Regions from separate parts of the Actinomadura formosensis genome, predicted to be linked through region 2. Evidence: riboswitches for the same ligand, from Rfam matches in the RefSeq annotation. Region 2 holds a riboswitch; the other holds the start of a gene.
What was found. A riboswitch is a leader RNA that binds a small molecule or an ion and turns the genes downstream of it on or off. The one in region 2 is predicted to bind glycine.
Positions count from the first base shown of each region.

Region 1 (9,498 bases), 2.2 Mb from region 2:
GATGCTCAGCGAGTGCCTGCGCGCGGAACTGGCCGGCAGCCGCATCGGCGTCACCGCCGTCTGCCCCGGTTTCGTCAGCACCGACATCGTCAGGAACGGAATCTACGCCGAGGGGGACATCAGGTCCGCCGAGAGGCTGCGGCAGCGCGGCCAGAAGGCCATCCGGCTGCGCAACTACCCGCCGGAGAAGGTCGCCGAGCGGGTCGTCAACGCCATCATCAAGAACAAGCCGGTGGTCCCGGTCAACTTCGAGGGCCACCTCCTGCACGCCCTGTCCCGGGTCTCCCCCGCCGCCCTGCGCCTGCTGGCCAAAATCCCCACCCCCCAGGGCTGACGCAGTCGCTTCGGCGACCGTTTATCTTGATGTCGAAGCGCTTTTAGAAAATGGTTCTTGAATGCCGGACGCATTGGTCTCAACGGGGGGAAGCAAAAGGGCCGCGGAGCGGGGTCCACTCCGCGGCCCATCGACGAACATGGGCGCTGTCCTGGAGTTATCTCACCCAGGACACTCCTACTGATTGCACGGTCACGTCGTCGACCTCCTCCTCCACGGCGCCACCAGCACGCCGATCCGACGCCCGATACGGGGGCATGATCGGCATACCGCCTCCCCTTTACTGGATCACCCTAGAGGTATTGACAGAAAACGTGCCATGCTCGGCCGAATCAGGTCAGAAATGATTTAGCGCCGCGAGCACTTCGCGGGCGGCGGTGGTCGCCTCGGCGAGGCAGCCGCGCTCCCGCTCCGCCCGCTCGCCCTTGGCGGGCGCCCGCTCGCTGTAGCTGACCGTGAAGACCGCGTTGCGGACCCGGACGGTGACCTGCCCGACCACGGTCGGCTGCCCCGCGTCGGCTTTGAACCAGCGGAACGCCTCGTCCCCGACACCGCCTTGACGCTCCAGCGTGATCGTCTGGACGAGCGGGGCGGCGTGCGCCTGGGCCCACTGCGCGTCGTAGTAGCTCTCGGCGTCCCGCACCGGGGTCCCGGTGTTGGCGGGCGCGTACAGCCGCGTCTCCACCCGCAGCCAGCGGAACTCCGACCCCGTCGAGGAGTACGTGCACGTGGTGAGCGTCGAGTTCGCGCTCTGCCGTCTGGTCGCCTTGGGCACGGCACGTTCGACGGTGCCTTCGGTCACCGTCCCGCACGGCGGCGGCAGCGCCGTGACGACCCGTGCCCGCTCCGCGGGCTCGGACGGCGGCGTCCGCGGCGGGACGCTCCGGCGCGGCGTCACCGACGCCCTGTCGGTCCCGCCGCCCTTGCCGGGCGCCACCAGGAAGACGGCCACCGCCGCCACGGCGAACGCGACGCCCGCGACCAGCAGCACGAGCCGCCTCGGCCGGCGCGCCGCGGACGGCGGCTCCGGCCCCGAGTACGGCCGCTGGAACGGTTCGACCGGACGCCGAGGCCCCACGTCCCGCTCCTCACTCCCCCGACTCGTCATGGCCCGCACTCCCGTCAACGTAGTCAGGCGCGCCGCCCCTGACCAAGCCCCCGGACGGTGTGGATTGTCAGCCCCCATGGTCACACTGGAGGGGTGCTGATAGCGGAGATCGCGCGGACGTCGGGGGCGGTGGCGGGCACCTCCGGCCGGAAGGCCAAGGTATCCGCGCTCGCGGAGTGCCTGCGCCGGGCGGGCGCCGGGCAGGCCGCGACCGTGGTCGCCTACCTGTCGGGTGAGCTGCCGCAACGCCAGATCGGCGTCGGATACGCATCGCTTCGCGAGGTGCCGCCGCCGGCCGCCGGGCCGTCGCTGACCGTCGCGGAGGTGGACGCGGCGTTCTCCGGGATCGGCGCGGTGTCGGGGGCGGGGTCGGTCGCGCGGCGGCGGGAGCTGGTCGCGGCGCTGCTCGGCCGCGCCACCCGCGACGAGCAGGATTTCCTCATCCGGCTGCTGGCGGGCGAGCTGCGGCAGGGCGCGCTGGACGGGGTGATGGCCGAGGCGATCGCGGTGGCGGCCGGGGTGCCGTCCGCGCAGGTGCGGCGCGCGTTCATGCTGCGCGGCTCGCTGGGGCCGGTCGCCACGGCGGCCCTCGCGGACGGGGCGGACGGCCTGCGCGCGTTCACGCTGGAGGTCGGCCGGCCGGTCAAGCCGATGCTGGCCGCGTCGGCACCGTCCATCGACGAGGCGTTCGGCAAGCTCAAGGCGGAGGCGGCCGTCGAGTGGAAGCTCGACGGCATCCGCGCGCAGGTGCACGTCTCCGGCGGCGAGGTACGGGTCTTCACCCGGACCCTGGACGAGATCACCTCCCGGCTGCCCGAGGTTACCGAGGCCGTGCACGGCCTGCCCGTCCGCGAGGCGGTGTTCGACGGCGAGCTGATCGCCCTGCGCCCGGGCGGCCACCCCCACCCCTTCCAGGTCACCGCCGCCCGCACCGCGACCCGCACGGCGAAGACGGCCGATCCGGTACCGCTGAGCGTCTTCCTCTTCGACGTCCTTCATCTCGACGGGAACGACCTGCTCGACGCGCCGGGGGCCGAGCGGAACGCGGCGCTCGCGCGGGTCGTGCCGGCGGAGCTGCGGATGCCCCGGATCGTCACCGGGGATCCGGCGCGGGCCAAGGCGATGTTCGACGAGGCCGTCGCGCGGGGGCACGAGGGCGTCCTGGTCAAGTCGCTCGACACGCCCTACACGGCCGGGCGGCGCGGCGCCGGGTGGCTCAAGGTCAAGCCGCGGCACACCCTCGACCTGGTCGTTCTCGCCGCGGAGTGGGGGCACGGGCGCCGCCAGGGGCTGCTGTCCAACCTCCATCTCGGCGCCCGCGACCCCGAGACGGGCGGGTTCGTCATGCTCGGGAAGACGTTCAAGGGGCTCACCGACGAGCTGCTCGCCTGGCAGACGAAGAAGTTCCGCGAACTGGCCGTGCGGGAGGACGGCCGGACGGTGCACGTCCGTCCCGAACTGGTCGTCGAGATCGCGTTCGACGGCGTCCAGCGCAGTCCCCGCTATCCCGGCGGCATCGCGCTGCGGTTCGCACGCGTCCTGCGGTACCGGCCCGACAAGTCCGCCGCGGAGGCCGACACGATCGGCACCGTCCGCGCCGTCGCCCCGGTCATCGACTAGGGCTGCGGGTCGTCGCCCTTGCCGGCGGCCGGCTCGCCGAGCCGAGCCGGCTCGGCGGGCTGAACGGGCTCGGCGGGTTCCGGTGGCGTCGGCGGGAGCCGCCCGCCGGGCCGGACACCGGGTGGGAACTCCCCGCCCCGGCGGGAGCGGCGGCCCCGCCTTTCCAGGGCGCGGGCCCGCATACGGGACGTGGTCCGGCGGCGGACCTGGGACAGCGTGCGCGCGGCGGCCTTGCGCTCGGCGCGGGCGGAGGCCCGGCGCCGCGTCCCGTCCTGCGCCTGCCGTGCGGCGCGGCGCGCCGCTCGCCGCGCGGCCCGGCGCCCGGCGGCGGTGCCGCGTTCGGCGCGGGCCGCCATCCGCGCGCCGCGCAGCCGGCGGCGGGTCCGCTCGGCGGCCTCGGCGCGGCGTTGCAGGAGCTCGGGCGGGATGAGGTCGTGCCGCCCCGCGATGAACTCCTGCACCCAGATCTTGCCGCGGATCAGCGGCCGGCGGAACTGCTTCTCCCGCCGGACGGCCCGCCGGTACTTGCGCGAGTCCGGGCCGTAGCGCCACCGCGACCACGGCGAGCCGGGCCGCGCCACCCGGATCGCACCCACGATCAGCAACGCGGGCACGAACAGCCCGATGAGGCCCGTCCAGATCTTGCCCTTCATCAGCGTGATCACCGCGAAGACGAGGTTGACGACGAGCGACACGGCGTAGACGCGGGTGAGGATGCCGGTGCCCGGATCGGGCGCGATGCCCTCGTAGCCGAGCGGGCGGATGCCGAGCAGCAGCAGCCCGGTCACCGCGATCGCGACGAACACGGCGTCGACGGACGCGCGGCCCTTCTCCGTCCAGTACACGTCGCTGAGGTGCAGGATCAGCGCGAACTCGTCCAGGACGAGGGCGGAGCCCATGCCGAACACGACGGCCGCACCCACCTCAAGGCCGACATAGGCGTCCGGGACGGCGAAACTCCCCACCCCGCCGAGCAGCATCAGCACGACACCGAACACGACATGGTGGATGTGGAGGTCGCCCACGGTCACATTGCGGAACCACCAGCGGACGTCCGCGCGGATCAGCCGGACGTTCACCCGCGTCAGCACGAACGTGATGATGAACGCCACGAAGAACCCGAACAGCGGCAGCCGCCCGGTCGCCAGGATCCGCTCGTCGAACATCTCGATCATCTGCCCCCCGCATCCTCCATAATGCACCGTGAAGTGCGCGGATATCGTGGACCCGGCCGATCAACGACGATCGAGGAGAACACTGCCGTGAGCCGCACCGTGGACCGCTGCGACCCTGGATACCGCGCATGGATCGCCGAGGCGATCCGCCTGGTCGACGCCGACGCCAACCGCAGCGCGGACACACACCTGCATGTGTTCCCGCTGCCGCCGGAATGGGGCATCGACCTCTACCTGAAGGACGAGTCCGTCCACCCGACGGGTTCTTTGAAACACCGGCTCGCCCGCTCGCTGTTCCTGTACGGGCTGGCGAACGGCTGGATCCACCGGGACACCACGATCATCGAGGCGTCCAGCGGGTCGACGGCGGTGTCCGAAGCGTACTTCGCGCGGCTGCTCGGCCTGCCGTTCATCGCGGTGATGCCGGCGTCGACCAGCCCGGAGAAGATCCAGCTGATCGAGTTCCACGGGGGCCGCTGCCATCTGGTGGACGACCCGTCCGCGATCTACGACGAGTCGCGGCGGCTCGCGGCCGGGTGCGGCGGCCACTTCATGGACCAGTTCACCTACGCCGAGCGGGCCACGGACTGGCGCGGCAACAACAACATCGCCGAGTCGATCTTCGAGCAGATGCGGCTGGAGCGGTTCCCCGAGCCGTCCTGGATCGTGGTCGGCGCGGGCACCGGCGGGACGTCCGCGACGATCGGCCGGTACGTGCGGTACCGGAGGTTCCAGACGCGGCTCGCGGTCGTCGATCCGGAGGGGTCGGCGTTCCACGGCTCGTTCGCCGACGGCGACCCCGGGCGGACGGCGGCGGGCTCGCGGATCGAGGGCATCGGACGGCCCCGCGTCGAACCGTCGTTCCTGCCGACGGTGATCGACCGGATGATCCGGGTGCCGGACGCGGCGTCCATCGCGGCGATGCGCTGGACGACCGGGGTCAGCGGCCGCGCCGTCGGCGGCTCGACCGGCACCAACATGTGGGGCGCGGCCGAGCTGATCGCGCAGATGCGGGCGCGCGGCGAGCGCGGCAGCGTCGTCACGCTGATCTGCGACGGCGCCGAACGCTACGCGGGCACCTACGGGTCGGACGCCTGGCTCGCGGAGCAGGGCCTCGACATCGCGCCCTGCCTGGCCGCGCTGGACGGCTTCCTGAAGACCGGCGAGATGCCCGCTATCCAGTGAACTTCACCGGGTTGACGAGGTCGGCGTAGATCAGCAGGCCGCCCATCACGATCAGCACGATGGCCATCACGTACGTCACCGGCAGCGCCTTGGCGACGTCCACATAACCGGGGTCGGGCCGGCGGAAGATCCTGGCGAACGCCTTCTTGACCGCCTCCAGCAGCGCGCCGGCGATGTGGCCGCCGTCCAGCGGCAGCAGCGGCACGAGGTTGAACAGCCCGACCGCGAGGTTCAGCGAGCCGAGCAGCATCACGAAGAACGAGACCTTCTCGGTGCCGCTGAGCTTCTCGGACGCGGCCACGTCGCCGCCGATGCGGGACACGCCCACGACGCCGATGGGCCCGTTCGGGTCGCGCTCCTCGTCGCTGAACGCCGCGTTCCAGACGCCGACCATCTTCTGCGGCATCCGCAGCAGCGCACCCGCGGTGCGCGCGGTCATATCGCCCATCGTGCTCGCGACCGCGCCGGGCCCCTGCCGCTCGATCGCGCTGGCGGGGGTGATGCCGAGGAACCCGACGTTGACGATCTTCTTCTCGTCCTTGAGGTCGTACATCTGGTTGCGGGTGATCGGGACGGTCAGCCGCACGTCCCGCCCGTCGCGCCGGACGGTCATCGGGACGGTCTTGCCGCCGTCCCTGCGGATCAGCTCCTGCAACTGCGCGTAGTCGTCGATCTTCTTGCCGTCGAACGAGACGATCCGGTCGCCCGCCTTCAGCCCCGCCTTCGCGGCGGGCGTCGGCGTGGCGTTCGCCGGGCAGTCCTTCACCTGCGACTGGCTCGCGGGCACCATGCAGGCGAGGACCTCGTGGATCACCGGCTGCGGCTGCTTCGTGCCGATCCCCATCAGCAGGATCGCGAAGAACATCACCGAGAGCAGCAGGTTCATCGCGGGCCCGCCGAACATGATGAGCAGCTTCTGCCACCACTTCTTGGCGTAGAACACGCGGTCCTCGTCGCCGGGCCGGACCTCCTCCAGCGCGGCGCCGCGCGCCGACTCGATGAGCCCCTGCCACGGGCCCGTGCTGACCCGCCGGACCTGGCCCGGGGCGTCGCCCCTGCGCGGCGGCAGCATCCCGATCATGCGGATGTAGCCGCCGAGCGGGATCCACTTGACCCCGTACTCGGTCTCGCCCTTGCGCTTGGACCACATCGTCGGGCCGAACCCGACCATGAACTGGGTCGTCCGCACCTTGAAGAGCTTGGCGAACGAGAAGTGCCCGAGCTCGTGCAGGGCGATGGACACCAGCAGGCCGAAGAACAGGATCAGCATTCCTGCCAGATAGACCATGCGGCTTGCCCCTCAGCTCGTGCTCCCGCCCACCGCGGGTGATCTCCAGCAACCAACTCAGGGTACGTGATCTGCTCCGCTTCGGTTGCCCAAGATCGGCATCGCCGCTCCGCAAACCCGGGCCGACCGTGGGTGGTCGCACGGCATGGCCGCTGCTAGATTGACGTCCAGCCGACGATCCCGTGCGGGAGAGTCCCTCGTAGCCGGCGAGGGACGCCGAAGGAGCAAACCCTCCCCGGAACCTCTCAGGCCCACGGACCGCACGGACTAGGCGACCTCTGGAAAGCGGGGACCCCGTTCCCCCGCCGAAGGTGAAAGCCCGCCGCCCGGCGGCGGGTGAAGCTCTCAGGCGCCGATGACAGAGGGGGAGGCACCGACACGCCCGGTGCGCGAGTGGGACGATGGACCACGCGTGCCCGTGACGAAGGAGCCGAACCCATGCCCGCCGATCCGACCGCGAAAAACGCGAAGCAGACGCCGCTGCACGACGTCCACCAGGACCTCGGCGCGAACCTCGTCGACTTCGCCGGCTACCTGATGCCGCTGCGCTACAAGAGCGAGACCGCCGAGCACGAGGCCGTCCGTACCGGCGCCGGGCTGTTCGACCTCTCGCACATGGGGGAGATCTTCCTCTCCGGGCCGGCCGCGGGCGCCGCGCTCGACTTCGCGCTGGTCGGCAACCTGTCGCCGATGCCGGTCGGCAAGGCCCGCTACACGATGATCTGCGCGCCGGACGGCGGCGTCCTCGACGACCTGATCGTCTACCGGCTGGAAGACGAGACGTGGATGGTGGTCGCGAACGCGGCGAACGCGGCCGTCGTCCGGGACGCGCTGATCGACCGGGCCGCGGGCTTTGACGCCGAAGTCGAGGACCGTTCCGACGCGTACGCGCTGATCGCCCTGCAGGGCCCGCGTGCGCAGGAGATCCTCGAAGGGTTCACCGACGCGCCGGTGGCGGGCCTCAAGTACTACGCGATCCTCGCCGGGCGGGTCGCCGGCCTGGACGCGCTGATCGCCCGCACCGGCTACACGGGCGAGGACGGCTTCGAAGTGTTCGTGGCCGCCTCCGACGCCGTCGCGCTGTGGCGGGCGTTCGCCGGGGTGGAGGGGGTCGTCCCGGCGGGGCTCGCGGCGCGCGACTCGCTGCGCCTCGAAGCGGGTATGCCGCTGTACGGCAACGAGCTGACCGCCGAGACGTCGCCGTTCGAGGCGGGCCTCGGCCGGGTCGTGAAGCTGGACAAGGCGGTCGATTTCGTGGGTAAGGCCGCTCTGGCGGAGCGGGCGAAGACCCCACCGGGCCGTAGGCTCGTGGGACTGGTCGCGCGGGGGCGTCGCGCGCCCCGCAAGGGGTACCAGGTCGTCACGTCCGGCGGCACGCCGTGCGGGGTCGTGACGAGCGGCGCGCCTTCGCCCACACTGGGCAAGCCGATCGCCATGGCGTACCTCGACAGCGGCGTTGAGGGGACGGACCTGGCCGTGGACGTCCGCGGCCGCCCCGAGCCGGTGGACGTGGTCGACCTGCCGTTCTACAAGCGTTCCTGAAAGAGAGAAGAGATCGTGAGCGTTCCGGAGCAGCTCCGCTACAGCGAAGAGCACGAGTGGGTGTCCGGCCTCGGCGGCGAGGACGGCATCGTCACCGTCGGCATCACGGCGCACGCCGCCGACGCCCTCGGGGAGATCGTCTACATCGAGCTGCAGCCGTCCGAGGGCGACACCGTCGAGGCGGGCGAGCCCTGCGGCGAGGTCGAGTCGACCAAGTCGGTCAGCGACCTGTACTCCCCCGTCAGCGGCGAGATCACCGCGATCAACAGCGCCGTGGTGGACGAGCCGAAGGTCATCAACGACGACCCCTACGGGGAGGGCTGGATCTTCAAGGTCCGGATCTCCGAGGAGCCGGGCGATCTGCTCGACTCCGTCGCCTACGACAAGCTGATCGAGGAGTCATGAGCCTCTACGATTCGCTCGCCGCGGCGGACCCGGAGGTCGCCGAGGCGGTCGCCGCCGAGCTGCGGCGCCAGCAGTCCACCCTTGAGATGATCGCGTCGGAGAACTTCGCGCCGGTCGCCGTGCTGGAGGCGCAGGGCTCCGTCCTGACCAACAAGTACGCCGAGGGGTACCCGGGCAAGCGCTACTACGGCGGCTGCGAGTACGTCGACATCACCGAGCAGCTCGCCATCGACCGGGCCAAGTCGCTGTTCGGCGCCGAGCACGCGAACGTCCAGCCGCACAGCGGCGCGCAGGCCAACACGGCGGTGTACTTCGCGCTGCTGCAGCACGGCGACACGATCCTCGGGCTCGACCTCGCGCACGGCGGTCACCTCACCCACGGGATGCGGCTGAACTACTCCGGCAAGGTGCTGAACGTGGTGCCGTACCACGTCCGCGCCGAGGACGGCCTGGTCGACATGGACGAGGTCGCCGCGCTCGCGGCGGAGCACCGCCCGAAGATGATCGTGGCGGGCTGGTCGGCGTACCCGCGCCAGCTCGACTTCGCGGCGTTCCGGGAGATCGCCGACTCGGTCGGGGCGCTGCTCATGGTCGACATGGCGCACTTCGCCGGGCTCGTGGCGGCCGGGCTGCACCCCTCGCCCGTCCCGCACGCCGACATCGTCACCACGACCACGCACAAGACGCTCGGCGGCCCGCGCGGCGGGCTGATCCTCGCCCGCGAGGAGTACGGCAAGAAGATCAACTCCGCGGTGTTCCCCGGTATGCAGGGCGGCCCGCTGGAGCACGTGATCGCCGCCAAGGCCGTCACCCTCAAGATCGCCGCGTCGGAGGAGTTCAG
Region 1 covers NZ_CP192011.1:5,708,134-5,717,631, forward strand. Annotated here, with positions in the region: gene ACQP1N_RS26800 (SDR family NAD(P)-dependent oxidoreductase) at 1-334, shown strand, start outside; gene ACQP1N_RS26805 (hypothetical protein) at 672-1,412, opposite strand; gene ACQP1N_RS26810 (ATP-dependent DNA ligase) at 1,536-3,062, shown strand; gene ACQP1N_RS26815 (hypothetical protein) at 3,059-4,237, opposite strand; gene ACQP1N_RS26820 (PLP-dependent cysteine synthase family protein) at 4,325-5,422, shown strand; gene ACQP1N_RS26825 (M50 family metallopeptidase) at 5,412-6,710, opposite strand; glycine riboswitch at 6,886-6,981, shown strand; gene gcvT (glycine cleavage system aminomethyltransferase GcvT) at 7,149-8,252, shown strand; gene gcvH (glycine cleavage system protein GcvH) at 8,268-8,657, shown strand; gene glyA (serine hydroxymethyltransferase) at 8,654-9,498, shown strand, end outside.
Region 1: another riboswitch for glycine. It lies ahead of gcvT (glycine cleavage system aminomethyltransferase GcvT); the one in region 2 lies ahead of gcvP (aminomethyl-transferring glycine dehydrogenase).

Region 2 (9,498 bases):
GCCTGTCCGGCGGCGACGAGGTGCAGATCGGCAAGTTCCGGCTGGTGTTCCTCACCAACCCGGCGCACGGCTGACGGAACGGGAGGGGCGTTGAAGGCGGAGCCGGCCCGGTCCCTGATGACGATCGGGGACGTGCTCGGGCTGCTCAGGCCCGAGTTCCCCGACATCACCATCTCCAAGATCAGGTTCCTGGAGTCCGAGGGGCTCGTCGAACCGCAGCGCAGCCCCTCCGGCTACCGCAAGTTCGGCGCCGCCGACGTGGAACGGCTCCGGTTCGTCCTCACCGCGCAGCGCGACCACTACATGCCGCTGCGGGTGATCCGGCAGCACCTGGAGGCGCGCGACCGCGGCGAGAACGTCCCGCCGCTCGGCGCCCGCGAGCCGCTCGGTGCCCGCGAGCCGTCCCGGCGCCGCCCCCGCACCCTCGTGGCGGCCGACACCACCGCGGCGGACCCGGCCGTCCGCCTCACCCGCCGCCAGCTCCTGGACGGCGCCGGCATCGACGAGGCGCTGCTGACCCGGCTGGAGGAGTACGGGCTCGTCCACCGCACCGGGGGCCACTACGAGGGCGAGGCGCTGAACATCGCGCGGATCGCCGCCGCGCTCGGCGAGTTCGGCTTCGAGGTCCGGCACCTGCGCGCCGTGAAGGCCGCCGCCGACCGGCAGGTCGGGCTGATCGAGCAGATGGTCGCGCCGCAGCTGCGCCGCCGCAGCAGGGGCGCCCACGAGCAGGCCGCCGAAACCGCCCGGGAGATCGCCGCGCTGTCGGTCAGGCTCCATGCGGCGCTGGTCAACGCGGGTCTCCGTGAAAGCCTCGACCATTGATCATGGCCGCCGCGGAGGATATTCCCGCGCCTGCGGCACGACGAGGTGCCCGAGCCGGGGTGTACGTTGGCTACAGGGTTCGGTCAGGGATCGATCCGCTGCACGTGGTGATCGAGACAGCGAGAACCAGCAGGGAGCCGCAGTGAAGCAGATGGAGGTCGTCGGCGTCCGGGTCGAGATGCCCTCCAATCAGCCGATCGTCCTGTTGAAGGAGACGGAGGGCGATCGGTACCTGCCCATCTGGATCGGGGCGGTCGAAGCGACCGCGATCGCCTTCGCGCAGCAGGGGGTGCTGCCCGCCCGGCCGCTCACCCACGACCTGTTCCGCGACGTCCTGGACGCCCTCAGCGTCCAGTTGCGCACCGTCAACATCACGGCCCTGCGCGAGGGCATCTTCTTTGCCGACCTGATCTTCTCCAACGGCGTCGAGGTGAGCGCCCGCCCGTCCGACTCCATCGCCCTGGCCCTGCGCACCGGCGCCACGATCTTCGCCAGCGACGACGTCCTCGAAGAGGCCGGCGTCGCCATTCCCGACGAGCAGGAGGACGAGGTCGAGAAGTTCCGCGAATTCCTCGACACGATCTCGCCGGAGGACTTCGGCCGGGCCGGCTGATCGCCCGGGCCGCGCGGCGCCCTCCCCGGCCGCTCGCCTGACCGCGTGGTGGTCCCGGGCGTTGTGCATGCGTGCGAAACCCCTGGTCGAGGGGTGGAAAGACGGGCCGGCGAGACCCTGATCGCGCGCCTTGCCCCGGCCCAGAACGGCGCTCCAGCGCCCGGTGCGAGGGCAAAGCAGGAGAATACAGCGGTTTTCCGTGGGGGAGCATCGGGGTAGGAGTGCGTTGGCGGCCAAGGTGCGCGGTTTGCCCACGTGAAGCCGGTTCATCCGGGCATGCGACGCGCCGACGGTGAACGTTGACCACACTCTGACCGGCACCTACCGTGCTGGTGGAACACCCGTGGTGTAATTCGTCAAACCCCCTTGACGAAGCGCCACGGGATGATAGAAGCCGGAGGTCCGCGTGGCGGTGAGCAGCGGCGAGGGCAAGGCGACCCCCGACAGGCACATGGCGTCCCGCCGTGCCGGAGAGCAGGGTCTGCTCTTCGACACGCAGGTGTCGGTGCCGCCGGAGGATGTCGGCTACCGCGGCCCGACGGCGTGCGCCGCGGCGGGGATCACCTACCGGCAGCTCGACTACTGGGCGCGGACGAAACTGGTGGAGCCGAGCGTGCGCGCGGCGCACGGGTCGGGCAGCCAGCGGCTGTACAGCTTCCGCGACATCCTCGTGCTCAAGGTCGTGAAGCGGCTGCTGGACACGGGCGTGTCGCTGCAGCAGATACGCACCGCCGTGACGCACCTGCGTGATCGCGGGGTCGAGGACCTCGCGCGGATCACGCTGATGAGCGACGGCGTGAGCGTCTACGAGTGCACGTCGGCGGATGAGGTCGTCGATCTCCTCCAGGGCGGCCAGGGCGTGTTCGGCATAGCGCTCGGCCGGGTGTGGCAGGAGGTGGAGGGCAGCCTGGCGGAACTCCCCGGGGAACGCGCGGCCGCGGACCCTACGGAACACCCCCACGATGAGCTCGCCGACCGGCGGCGGGCGCGCCGCACCGGCTGACCCTCACAGCACCTCCCTGCGCTGCAGGAACGTGAACGACCCCCAGCCCGGCAGTACCGGCAGCCACAGCGTGAAGAGCCGGTAGAGCAGCACGGCCGATGTCGCCGTGTCCGCCGGGAGCCCCGAGATCGTCAACGCGAGCGTCAGAGCGCCCTCGACGGCGCCGAGACCGCCCGGCGTCGGCGCCGCCGACCCCACCGCGTTCGCGGTGAGGAACACCAGCACCACCGTCGTCCAGGGCAGGGAACCGCCGAACGCGCGGATCGACGCGTCCAGGCACAGCACGAACGCCAGCGTCAGCAGCAGCGTTCCGCCCATGCCGGTGGACAGCTTCTTCGGCGACTGCAGGACGTCCACCAGCCGCGGCACCACACCCGAGAACATGCTCTTCAGCCGCGCCGTGACCACCCGGCGGACGCGGGGGACCGTCATCGCCAGCCCGGCGAGCAGGCCCAGCACCAGCACCGCGAGCACGATCGTGCGGGACGGCGCCAGATCCTGCGTCGCCTTCGCCGTCGACCCGGTCAGGAACCCGAACAGGACCAGCAGCAGGATGTGCGTGACCATCCCGACCAGCTGGGACGCGCCGACACTCGCCACCGCCAGGGTCGGCCGCACCCCGGACCGCTGCAGGTAGCGGGTGTTGACGGCGACGCCGCCCACGGCCGCCGGCGCGACCAGCTTCACGAACGACGCCGCCACCTGCACCAGGACCGTCCGCCACAGGGGCAGGCGCTCCGGGACGAACCCCATCAGCATCAGCGCCGCCGCGACATAGGTCAGGGCCGCCGCGCCGAGGGCCGCCGCCACCCAGTGCCAGCTCGCCGTCGCCGCCAGATAGCCGACGTCCAGGCTGGTCACCTGCGGGATGACGATGTACGCGGCGATCGACAGCGCCACCACGCTGACGATCGTGCGGGGGCGGAAGCGCTCCAGCCTGGCCGGTGCCGCCTCGGTCTCCGGCTTCAGCCGGACGATCTGCTCCCGGATGCGGGTCAGCAGCTCCTTGTCGTGCCGCAGCGCGTGCCGGGTCGCCCGCGACAGCGCCACCCGCTGCAGCAGCGGCACCGCGCCGCCGAGGGCCTCCTCGCCCAGCACGTCCGCGGCCGTCCGGACCGCCCGCTCCGGGCCCGTCCGCAGCGCCAGCGTGGTGAGCAGCTGCGCCAGGTCGAGCCGCAGCGCCAGATCGCCCGCCGCGGTCTCCCCGGACCGCAGGTCGGTGATGTAGGCGAGACCGTCCTCACCGACGAGGATCGCGCCGTCCTGCAGCCGCCGGTGCGCGAGCCGCCCCGCCTGCAGCGACCGGAACTGCCGCCAGATGTCGGTCAGCAGCGCGTCGGTGATCTCGGCGTCGGGGACGTCGCCGAGCCGCCGCCCCGGCACGTGCTCGTAGGCCAGCAGCGCCGCCTCCGTGCCGACCTCGCACGTCCCGGCCAGGTGCGGTGTCCGGGCGCCCGCCGCGTCCACCGCGTACCCCATCAGCGATTCCTGCTCCAGGGAGCGGCGCAGCGACCGCAGCGTCCGCCCGGTCGTCGCGGCGCGCAGCCGCAGCAGCCGCCAGATCCGGTACAGCAGCCCCGCGGTCTGCTGGTCGCGGTCCAGGACGCGGACCTCCAGGTCCCAGTCGCCGTGGACGCCCCGGCCGGCGGGAATCCGGGCACCGTACCCGTTGCCGGGGCAGTGGGCGAGGACGACGCCGTAGCGGCGGCCGTCCTCGGTGTCGTCGGCGGGCTCGTCCAGCCGGGCGCCCCGTTGCGGCCGCAGCCCGAGCCGTTCCAGCGCCGCGACGACCGCCGTCCCCGGCGGCCGCGGGTTCGGGGTGCCGACGGCGTACAGGGTGCCGTGGCCGATGGCGCGTCCCAGCAGGTAGGTGGCCGCCAGCGCGGCGACGGACGCGTAGGACGCGGTCAGCCCCGTCAGCGCCGCCAGCCCGATCATGGTCCAGGTCGCGGCCTGCCAGCGGGCGCGTCCCGCCATGCCGACCGCGGTGACGAACGCGATCACCGGGGCGATGTCGGTGTGCACGGGCGCGGTCGCGGTGCCGCCCCAGATCAGCGAGTCCAGCACCCCGCCGGGCGCCGCCCGCACCACCAGGTCGTCCAGCCCGATCGTGATGCCGGACGCGATCCCGGCGGCCAGCAGCGCGATCGCGACGCGGGTTCCGTCCTTGTTGAACAGCCGCTCGATCGCGAACGCGATCGGCACGGCCAGCACCCCGAAGCTGGACACCAGCGTCGCCAGCGTCAGCAGCAGGCGGGGCGCGTGCGCGGTGCCCTCCGCGATGTCGGTCTGCAGGCCGTGCGTGGTCTGCTGCGCGATCGACACCAGCAGCATCACCACCGCCAGCCCCGCCACCGACGCCGCGAACCTGATCGCGTCGGAAGGCCGGCGGATCCGGTCCGGCTGGGCGGGCTCGTCGACGGGCACACCGGCGGGCACGCCCTGCCGCGGGCGCACCGTGCCGTCGTGGGTTCGCGTCACGCCGTACCGCCGCCCTGACCATCCGTCATCGTGATCAGCGTCCCAGAACCGGCGGGGCGCCGTCGAGTGCCGGGCCGGCATCCGGCCGGTCGCGCGTGCACCTCGCAGCCCCATCTCCGCCCCGTGGCCCGAGGTCCGCCTTGTCCCAGGTGAGTGAGCACATCCTACCGGCCGGTACCGCCCCCGCGCCGTGGCGGCGGCCCCCTGGTCGATGGGGGTCGGAACGACCGCCCGGACCCGTCTTTGGGTAGGGTTTATCCAGGACATGCCGTCGACCCTGTGCGGGAGAGATCCCACGCTGCCACCGTGGGACGCCGAAGGGGCAACCTCCCCGGAACCTCTCAGGCAAAAGGACCGCTCGGGCGAGGCACCTCTGGAAAGCAGGCGCCGATCCCCGCACCCGGGGAGGGGCGGCTCACCGAAGGGGAAATCCCGCCGCGCGGGGGAAGCTCTCAGGTGCCGATGACAGAGGGGGAGACCCGGCCGCCGGCCCGCGCCGGCGGTGGCCCTGAGCGACCGCAGCAGCCAGGAGGCTCTCCATGACCGCCCAGTTCTTCGCCCCCGTGGCTTCGCCGCAGCATCCGCGCACCGTGTTCGCCGACCGGCACATCGGCCCCTCCCCGGACGAGCACGCCCGGATGCTGGCCGCCATCGGCTACTCCGGTGCCGAGGCGCTGATCGACGCCGCGGTTCCGGCCGCGATCCGGACCGCGCGCCCGCTGGACCTGCCGCCCGCGCTGAGCGAGGCCGCCGCGCTGGACCGGCTCCGCGAGCTCGCGTCCCGCAACACCGTCCTCACGTCCATGATCGGGCTCGGCTACCACGGGACGATCACTCCCGGCGTGATCATGCGGAACGTGCTGGAGAATCCCGGCTGGTACACCGCCTACACGCCCTACCAGCCGGAGATCTCGCAGGGCCGGCTCGAGGCGCTGCTGAACTTCCAGACGGTGATCGCCGACCTGACCGGGCTGCCCGTCGCGAACGCGTCCATGCTGGACGAGGGGACCGCCGCCGCCGAGGCCATGGCTCTCGCGCACCGCGTCTCCAAGCGCAGGGAGCCGGGGGCGTTCCTGGTCGACGCCGACGCGCTCCCGCAGACGATCGAGGTCATCCGGACCCGTGCCGTCCCGCTCGGCATCGAGGTCGTCACCGCCGACCTGTCCGGCGGGCTGCCGGACGGCGACTTCTTCGGCGTGCTGCTGCAGTACCCGGGCGCGTCCGGGGCCGTCCGCGACCTGGAGCCGGTGATCGCGCAGGCGCACGAGCGCGGCGCCAAGGCGGTCGTGGCCGCCGACCTGCTCGCGCTGACGCTGCTGCGCCCGCCGGGCGAGTCCGGCGCCGACATCGCCGTGGGGTCCGCGCAGCGGTTCGGCGTCCCGTACGGGTTCGGCGGCCCGCACGCCGGCTACATGGCGGTCGGCGAGGGCATCCAGCGGCAGCTTCCCGGACGGCTCGTCGGCGTGTCCGTCGACGCGGACGGTGCCACCGCCTACCGGCTTGCGCTGCAGACCCGCGAGCAGCACATCCGCCGCGAGAAGGCCACCAGCAACATCTGCACCGCCCAGGTGCTCCTCGCCGTCATGGCGAGCATGTACGCGGTCTACCACGGCCCCGAGGGGCTCGCCGCGATCGCGCAGCGGACGCACCGCCGGGCCGCCGAGATCGCCGCGGGCCTGCGCGCCGGCGGTGTCGAGGTCGTGCACGGCGCGTTCTTCGACACCGTCCTCGCCCGCGTGCCCGGCCGGGCCGCCGAGGTCGTCGCCGCGGCCCGCGAACACGGGATCAACCTGCGCCAGGACGGCCCCGACCGGGTCGGCGTCGCCTGCGACGAGACCACGCTGCCCGAGCACGTCACCGCCGTCCTGGAGGCGTTCGGCGTCGCCCCCGCCGGCGACGCCGCCGAGGCGATCCCGGGCGCGCTGCGCCGCGAGAGCCCGTACCTCACCCACCCGGTGTTCCACGCGCACCGCTCCGAGACCGCGATGCTGCGCTACCTGCGCCGCCTCCAGGACAAGGACATCGCGCTCGACCGGTCGATGATCCCGCTCGGCTCCTGCACGATGAAGCTGAACGCCACCGCCGAGATGGAGCCGATCACCTGGCCGCAGTTCGCGAACATCCACCCGTTCGCGCCGATCGACCAGGCCGCCGGGTACGTCGAGCTGATCGGCGAGCTGGAGGGCGCCCTCGCCGAGATCACCGGGTATGCGAAGGTCTCCGTCCAGCCGAACGCCGGCTCGCAGGGGGAGCTGGCCGGCCTGCTCGCCATCCGCGGCTACCACGCCTCCCGCGGCGAGGAGCACCGCGACATCTGCCTGATCCCGTCGTCCGCGCACGGCACCAACGCCGCCAGCGCCGTCATGGCGGGGATGCGCGTCGTCGTCGTGAAGTGCGACGAGGGCGGCAACATCGATGTGGACGACCTGCACGCCAAGATCGCCAAGCACGGTGACCGGCTCGCCGCGATCATGGTGACGTACCCGTCCACGCACGGCGTGTTCGAGGAGACGATCACGGACGTGTGCGCGGCCGTGCACGAGGCGGGCGGCCAGGTCTACGTGGACGGCGCCAACCTCAACGCGCTCGTCGGCCTCGCCCGTCCCGGCGAGTTCGGGTCGGACGTCTCGCACCTCAACCTGCACAAGACGTTCTGCATCCCGCACGGCGGCGGCGGGCCGGGCGTCGGCCCGATCGGCGTCCGCGAGCACCTCGTCCCGTTCCTGCCCAACCACCCCCTCCGCCCGGAGGCGGGCCCGGGCACCGGCGTCGGCCCGATCTCGGCGGCCCCGTGGGGCTCGGCGGGCATCCTGCCGATCTCGTGGGCGTACATCGCGATGATGGGCCCGGACGGCCTGCGCGCCGCCACCGAGGGCGCGATCATCGCCGCCAACTACCTCGCCGCGCGGCTCGCCCCGCACTACCCCGTCCTCTACACCGGACGGAACGGTCTCGTCGCGCACGAGTGCATCGCCGACCTCCGCAAGATCACCAAGGAGACGGGGATCACCGCCGAGGACGTCGCCAAGCGCCTCATCGACTACGGCTTCCACGCCCCGACCCTGGCGTTCCCGGTCGCCGGCACCCTGATGATCGAGCCCACCGAGTCCGAGGACCTCGCCGAGATCGACCGGTTCTGCGACGCCATGATCGAGATCCGGCGCGAGATCCAGCGTGTCGCCGACGGCGGCTACGACCGCGAGGACAACCCGCTGAAGAACGCCCCGCACACCACCGCCTGCCTGCTCTCCGAGGACTGGAAGCACCCCTACACCCGCGACGAGGCCGCCTACCCCGTCCCGTCCCTGCGCGAGAACAAGTACTGGCCGCCGGTCCGCCGCGTCGACCAGGCCTACGGCGACCGCAACCTCGTCTGCTCCTGCCCGCCCCCCGAGGCGTTCGAGGACTGAGGGAGGACCGCGCGTCTCCCGGGGGACCGGGGGGCGCCCCCGGGAGATAACTGATCTTGGTGGGGTTTCGGGGTGTCGTCGCGGGACGCGGAGAGGGCACCTCGCTAGGCTCGGTGCGACCCCGAACCCCCCAGAGGGCAGAAGAGCGATGAGCGAGTCCCCGGACGCGGTATCCGACGACCCGGCGCAGATGTGCGAGGAGGCCCGGAACCTCGCCGAGAACGGCGAGGCCGACCGCGCGGCGCCGCTGTTCGAGAAGGTGCTCGCCATGGGCGAGACGCCCTGCCGGGCGCAGGCCGCGCTCGGGCTCGCCGTCGTCCTCGACGACGCGGGGGAGGTGGAGCGGGCCCGGGAGGCGGACCGGGACGCGATCGCGACCGGCGACCCCGAGTACGGGCCGCGCGCCGCCTACCACCTGGCGCTCACGCACGAGCGTGCCGGCGAGCCCGAGCGGGCGGCGCCCGCCTGGCGGACGGTGGTCGGGTTCGGCAACCTCGCCTACCTTCCGCCCGCCCACCTGGCCCTCGCCCGGATCGCCGACGACACCGGTGACTTCGACGCGGCGCGGGAGCACTGGGAGGCGGTGATCGAGACGGGGGACGCCGAGTACGGGCCGCTCGCCGCGCACGACCTCGCGCAGCGGCTGCTGGAGCGCGGTGACCCGGCACGGGCGCAGCGGGCGCTGGCCACCGGGCTCCGGCTGATCGACCGCGATGCCGCCCCGCACGCGTACGCGCGGCTCGCCGTCGCGCTCGGCATCGCCTACCTCGACCAGGCGATCGGCGCGTTCGGCGCGGCGCTGGGGGAGGACCCGCCCGATCCGGAGGTCGGGCCGCTCGCCACCGAGCTGCTGGCGCGGACGCTGCCGCTGCGGGGACGCGGCGGCGAGGCGGGCGAGGTGTGGCGGCGCGGGCTGGCCGATCCGGGCCTCGCGGGGCAGGTCCGGGCCCGGCTCCGCCGCGACTTCGGCGAGGACGACGGCGGCGCCGACCTGTGGTGGGAACCGGTCGTCGAGCACGCCGTGTCGGACGGGACGCTCCCCGCCCTCGCCGGGGAGGCGTTCGGCGCCCTCGACCACATGTACGCGCTGCTGGCCGTCCGGTACGCCGAGCGCAGGGGAGACGAGGCGCACGAGGTGCTCGGCAGGGCGGTGCGGGTCCCGAGCG
Region 2 covers NZ_CP192011.1:3,545,083-3,554,580, forward strand. Annotated here, with positions in the region: gene ACQP1N_RS16685 (FHA domain-containing protein) at 1-74, shown strand, start outside; gene ftsR (transcriptional regulator FtsR) at 91-825, shown strand; gene ACQP1N_RS16695 (bifunctional nuclease family protein) at 968-1,438, shown strand; gene ACQP1N_RS16700 (MerR family transcriptional regulator) at 1,845-2,441, shown strand; gene ACQP1N_RS16705 (lysylphosphatidylglycerol synthase transmembrane domain-containing protein) at 2,445-4,922, opposite strand; glycine riboswitch at 5,195-5,289, shown strand; glycine riboswitch at 5,290-5,401, shown strand; gene gcvP (aminomethyl-transferring glycine dehydrogenase) at 5,462-8,332, shown strand; gene ACQP1N_RS16715 (tetratricopeptide repeat protein) at 8,481-9,498, shown strand, end outside.